Regions from separate parts of the Pseudoalteromonas sp. MMG013 genome, predicted to be linked through region 1. Evidence: predicted binding sites of a transcription regulator. Region 1 holds the regulator's gene; the other holds the start of a gene.

Region 1 (3,209 bases):
ATACAACTAATAATGATATTTTACGCCAAGGTGGTGTTTATGCGTTAGTTGGTCCAACTGGTGTGGGTAAAACAACCACTGTGGCAAAACTTGCGGCATTAGGCGCACAAAAATACGGAGCTGACAAAGTAGCGCTAATTACGACAGATACGTATAGAATAGGTGCTTATGAGCAGTTAGCGACATATGGCCGGATTATAGGTTGTCCTGTAAAGCAAGTAAAAGATGCCAATGAATTAGCAGAAGTTTTATATCATTTACGCAATAAGCGTCTAGTATTAATAGACACAGCAGGAATGAGTCAAAGAGATTTGCGATTAACAGAACAATTAAATACTTTAATGCGTAGCGCAAGAGTTGATATTAGAAGTTATTTAGTATTAAGTGCGACTTCACAGATGCATGTTTTACAAGAGTCGGTCCGTCACTTTCAAAAAGTAAATTTAAGTGGCTGTATTTTCACAAAACTTGATGAATGTCTAAGTTTAGGTGAGATTATCAGTATTGCGATTCAAAATCGCTTGCCAATAGGGTATCTTACTAATGGTCAACGGGTGCCAGAAGACATTCGAGTGGCAAATGCTCAAAAGTTAGTCAAAAAAGCTGAGCAATTGTATTTAAAGAGAATAAAAGCACAACATTCGAGGCGCGAAGCAGTGGCGTCTCAGACAGTAGGAATGTATGATTAACACAGTTTTAGATCAAGCAAGTGGCCTGCGTAGGATGAATCAAAATAATAACCATGGTGTTAAAGTCATAGCCGTTACTGGTGGTAAGGGTGGCGTGGGTAAAACCAATGTGTCTTTGAACACGGCTATAGCGCTAGGTCAACAAGGTAACAGAGTATTAGTTTTAGACGCTGATTTAGGGTTGGCAAATTGTGATGTCATGTTGGGTCTGCGTGTCGAAAAGAATTTATCTCATGTTTTATCGGGCGAATGTGAGCTAGATGAGATTTTAGTTGAAGGGCCAGCAGGCATAAAAATAGTGCCTGCGACATCCGGCTCACAGAATATGGTTGAGCTTACACCGGCAGAGCATGCTGGGTTGATCCGGGCATTTAGTGAGTTAAATACTGAATTTGACATTTTAATTGTAGATACTGCCGCCGGTATCTCGGATATGGTGCTAAGCTTCTCTAGAGCAGCACAGGACGTAATGGTCGTTGTATGTGATGAGCCAACGTCCATTACAGATGCTTATGCATTGATTAAAGTTTTAAGCAGAGAGCATGGCGTTTACAAATTTAAAATAGTTGCGAATATGGTGCGTAGTTTAAGAGAAGGCCAAGAGTTATTTGCTAAACTGTCTAAAGTGACGGATAGATTCTTAGATGTGGCACTTGAGCTTGTTGCAACAGTTCCGTATGACGAAAACATGCGAAAGTCTTCGCGGCGTCAAAAAACAATTGTTGAGCTATTTCCTAAGTCTCCAGCCGCGGTTGCATTTCGTGGACTGGCAAGCAAGGCCGCTAAATGGCCTATACCACATCAGCCATCAGGGCATTTAGAGTTTTTTATTGAACAACTTGTCAATGGGTAACTATGGCATCATCGGTGAGTAAAGCGATGGGGTATCAAACAACAGAACACTTGAGCATGGTGGTTGAACGTCATGCATCACTTGTAAAAAAGGTGGCATGCCATTTATTGGCAAGGCTACCTGCAAATATTCAATTAGATGATTTAATTCAATCAGGTATGATTGGTCTCATCGAGGCGTCAAAAAACTTTGACGCCAGTAAAGGGGCAAGTTTTGAAACATTCGCGGGTATTCGGATCCGGGGCGCGATGTTGGATGAAATCCGCCGGGGTGATTGGGCTCCACGTTCTGTTCATAAAAACAGCAGGACGGTGGCTGAAGCGATATCTTTCCTTGAATCTGTGTTGGGAAGAGAACCAAAAGATACTGAAATTGCTGAAAAACTTGATATTACGTTAGATGAGTACCATCATATTCTACATGATGTAAATGCGAGTAAAATTATCGGTATCGAGGATTTAGGCGTTGATGAAGACGTGATTACTCCTGCAAACCATGATTTATCGCTAGACAAACCTTTTAATAACGTTAAAAATGAACGTTTTAATGAATCGTTGCTGACAGCGATACAATCGCTACCAGAAAGGGATAGTTTAGTACTCTCTCTTTACTATAACGACGAAATGAATTTAAAAGAAATAGGCCAGATACTTGATGTTAGTGAATCTCGTGTTAGCCAAATCCATGGGCAGGCAATGATAAAGCTCAAAGCTAAAATCAATGACTGGGTCAATTAGAGTAAAAATAATAGGTTGAAACCTCACTGGAGGATGTTTTGGATAAAAACATGAAAATTCTCGTGGTTGATGATTTTTCTACAATGAGGAGAATAATCAAAAACTTACTTAGAGACTTAGGCTTTACAAATGTACAAGAAGCTGATGATGGAAGTACGGCGCTTCCCATGCTTCAAAATCAAGAGTTTGATTTTGTTGTAACAGACTGGAATATGCCTGGTATGCAAGGAATAGATTTATTGCGTGCAATTAGGGCTGACGATAGTTTAAAGCACATACCTGTTCTGATGGTAACAGCAGAAGCTAAAAAAGAGCAGATAGTAGCTGCTGCGCAAGCTGGTGTAAATGGATATATAGTTAAACCGTTTACTGCAGGAACGCTAAAAACTAAGTTAGAAAAAGTGTTTGAACGTTTAGGTTAACAATAAGAAGGAGAGGCTTATGTCAACGCCTTCTGTGCCTCAAATCACCCTTGAGCAAGCTAAACAACTTGTTGTTTATTTGGAACAAGGTGAGCAAGATAAAGCAGACCAACTTATACTGGATGCTGCGAATAAAGAACAGTCCGAGTTGTTTGCGGAGGTGGGTAAATTAACCCGTCAATTGCATGAGTCTCTAAAAAGTTTCGAACTCGATACTCGCCTTGCTGATTTGACGACTGAAGCCATTCCTGACGCTAAACAACGTTTAAATTATGTCATGGAAATGACTGAGAATGCAGCTAACAAAACAATGGATGCAATAGAGGCTAGCTTACCTTTAGCGCAACAGTTAGGTGACGAAATCTCAGAGATAAAGCCTACGTGGGATCGTTTAATGAGCCGAGATATCCAACTCGGTGAATTTAAAACGCTTTGTCATGACCTAGATCGTTTTATGCAGGGCTCTCAAACTCGTACTGACGAGTTACAGGGCCTGATGACTAACGTG
Region 2 (3,209 bases), on a different contig from region 1:
CGGTCCCTAAGCCAGATGCAAAATGGCCACTACTTTGCGAAACTGAGTTAAGCAGATAATCCCTCAACTCATTACTAAAAGAGGGTAATTTATGTTGCGGTAACTGGCGCAGTTGCTCAGGCTCTTCTGCTAAAGCCAATAAAGGGTACTTGCTACTATCAAATATCATTGTATTTATATATGTCCTACTCAAACCTTGCGTAATTATATACAAAGCCAGTGGTTAATTTTATCTATTTATGCAACTTCGTCATTAATACGTCATGAATTGACGTTAATGATCGCGTTCAACTATGTATTTTGCTAATTGTGCGAGCAACTCTGTATCTGCATTAATATGATTGAGCTTTTCTATTGCTTGTGTTGTTAGAGCTTGCGCTTTTTGTTTTGCTCCAGGCATACCAAGTATTGCAGGATAAGTAGACTTATTATTGCCTATATCAGAACCTTGTGGTTTACCGAGCGTATAGGTGTCACCTTCAATATCTAAGATGTCGTCTTGAACTTGAAATGCGAGCCCGATATTCTGTCCATACTGCTGTAATGTTGTAAAGTCAGTCTCATTCATATTTGGAGAACAAAGTGCACCTAATTCAATTGCACAGGTCAACAAAGCCCCAGTTTTTAAGCGGTGAATTTTTTCTAACTCGTCAAGGCTAACAACTTTATCAGTTGCGGCAATGTCTAATGCTTGACCGCCGACCATTCCTTGTAATCCAGCAGCTTTTGATAGTACTTGAATCATGCGTAATTGACGAGATTCAGGTATAGCAAAGCGGTGCTCTGCAATTAACTCAAATGCGAGGCTTTGCAGCGCATCGCCGGCTAAAATAGCTTGTGCCTCATTAAACTGTATATGGCATGTGGGTTTTCCGCGTCGTAAGTCATCGTCATCCATTGCGGGAAGGTCATCGTGAACGAGGGAGTAACTATGAATACATTCAATAGCAGCTGCAATAACATCGAGATCTTCAATACGAGCGCCGAGTATATTACCTGTTGCATACACTAAAAATGGCCTTAAACGCTTACCGCCATTATTGATACTGTAAAATGTTGCGGCCTTGACTGTTTCATCGGTGATTAAATCTTGCTTAAAGTAATTACCGATAAACTGACTAACTCGCTGTTGAGCATTGCTTATTTCTATTTTTAAATTCACAACTTAATCCGTACTGCCTGTGAATGGTATTGTATCGCTTTGCGTGTCACTACCCATAAGGATGGCTACTTTTTGTTCTGCTGTGTGTAACTTCTGATTTGATGCATTAGCCAGTAAAATACCTCTTTCAAATTGTTTCAATGACTGCTCCAAAGTCAGCTCACCTTGTTCCATTGCACTCACAATGCTTTCTAGCTCGTGTATCGCTTCTTCAAAGCTGAGGTTTTCTGGTTTCTTTACAGCCATGGTCACGTCTCTTTATTGGGCTTATTGGATAAAAGAGCTCAATTTTAGGGGCAATAGCGTACTAGGTCAAAGATAAGCGTATTTTTTTACGCTAAACTGTGAGGTAGATACTCATACGCCTTTGTTCGCAATTTTTCGGGTTTTTAATATAATTGGGTTAAGATATTCAGTAGCTTGCCGATAAACAACAAGGCTGGTACTTTCTCTTTATAAGAGGATGTGTCGCATAGGCACCTTATTAGGTTACAGCGCATAGCAGTCAGAATTAGAAAAATAGTAGATAAGACTCTCTGGAGGGGATGTGGATTTAGCAACAGTAATAGGTATATTGGGCGCGATTGGCTTGATTGCCATGTCTATGTTTATGAGTAGTGACGGTGAAGTCGCTATGTTTGCTGACTCCGCCTCAGCCGTTATTGTATTTGGTGGCTCACTTTTTATCGTTTTGTCTAACTTCACAATGCCGCAATTTTTCGGTATTGGCAAAGTGATGGGAAAGGCGTTCATGTTTAAGATTGAAACGCCAGAAGAGCTAATAGAAAAAGCTGTAGAACTTGCGGATTCAGCGCGAAAAGGTGGTTTTTTAGCCTTAGAAGAAGCTGAAATACCGAATGCATTTATGCGTAAAGGAGTTGACATGTTAGTCGATGGCCACGACGCAGATGTAGTAAGAGCGACACTACAAAAAGATATTTCCTTAACGTCTTCTCGCCATGAACAAGGTGCGTCATTATTTAAATCTTTGGCTGATATTGCACCTGCAATGGGGATGATTGGTACATTGATTGGCTTAGTTGCGATGTTATCTAACATGGATGACCCTAAAGCCATCGGTCCTGCAATGGCAGTTGCTTTGTTGACGACCCTTTATGGTGCTTTTTTGGCGAACGTTGTGGCGATCCCGATTCAGGTAAAGTTGGAATTGCGAAAGGATGAAGAGGAGCAAAACCAACGACTAATATTGGACGCGATTCTCGGAATTCAGGATGGCCAAAACCCTAAGGTAATAGAAGGGATTTTGAAAAATTATTTGGCTGAATCAAAACGCGGCACTGATAAAGAGGAGTAAGCATGTCTGACGAGCAAGAGTGTAAATGTCCCCCTCCAGGCTTACCGGCTTGGATGGGCACCTTTGCAGATCTGATGTCACTACTTATGTGCTTCTTTGTGCTGTTACTTGCTTTTTCCGAAATGGATGTACTGAAGTTTAAACAAATTGCGGGTTCAATGAAGTTTGCATTTGGTGTGCAGAATAAAATAGAGGTTAAGGATATCCCTAAGGGGACCAGCGTAATTGCAATGGAGTTTACCCCTGGTAAGCCTGAGCCTACGCCAATCGAGACAATTCAGCAGCAAACCGTGGAAATGACGCAGCAAATGTTAGAGTTTCAGGCTGGCGATGAAAGTTCTGCTGGCGGGCGACAGGAGCAAAGAGGTAACAAGCGAGGCGGCGAGTCACAAAGTACCTCACAAGAACAATCTATGCAGCAGGCAGTCTCTTCAGCAGACCAAGAACAAGTCGATGAGTTAGTTAAAAAAATAGCCCAGCAATTGGAAAAACAAATCATGGATGGTGCAATTGAACTCGAATCTTTGGGGCAGCAAATCATCATTCGTATTCAAGAGAATGGCTCCTTTCCATCAGGCAGTGCATTTTTACAACCAAAGTTTAAACCAGTAATACAAGATATTGCGGAATTACTGAAGGATGTACCCGGTGAAATAACGGTATCTGGACATACCGATGATTTTCAAGTGACCAACGAGCTTTACAGTAATAATTGGGATTTATCAGCAACCA

Evidence for each region. The regulator FliA, encoded in region 1, starts transcription of late flagellar genes. The targets are predictions, from matches to a motif close to CTAAAGNTNNNNNNNNNNNNGCCGATA.
Region 2: the regulator FliA is predicted to act here: its motif matches at 1,565-1,591, upstream of pomA (flagellar motor protein PomA).

Annotation. Positions count from the first base shown of each region.
Region 1 is NZ_JAGJEE010000007.1:126,685-129,893, reverse strand. Features, by position in the region: gene flhF (flagellar biosynthesis protein FlhF) at 1-689, shown strand, start outside; gene J8L98_RS09600 (MinD/ParA family protein) at 682-1,542, shown strand; gene J8L98_RS09595 (RNA polymerase sigma factor FliA) at 1,545-2,279, shown strand; gene cheY (chemotaxis response regulator CheY) at 2,318-2,701, shown strand; gene J8L98_RS09585 (protein phosphatase CheZ) at 2,721-3,209, shown strand, end outside.
Region 2 is NZ_JAGJEE010000006.1:89,291-92,499, forward strand. Features, by position in the region: gene dxs (1-deoxy-D-xylulose-5-phosphate synthase) at 1-169, opposite strand, end outside; gene ispA ((2E,6E)-farnesyl diphosphate synthase) at 275-1,162, opposite strand; gene J8L98_RS08270 (exodeoxyribonuclease VII small subunit) at 1,166-1,408, opposite strand; gene pomA (flagellar motor protein PomA) at 1,710-2,477, shown strand; gene J8L98_RS08280 (flagellar motor protein MotB) at 2,480-3,209, shown strand, end outside.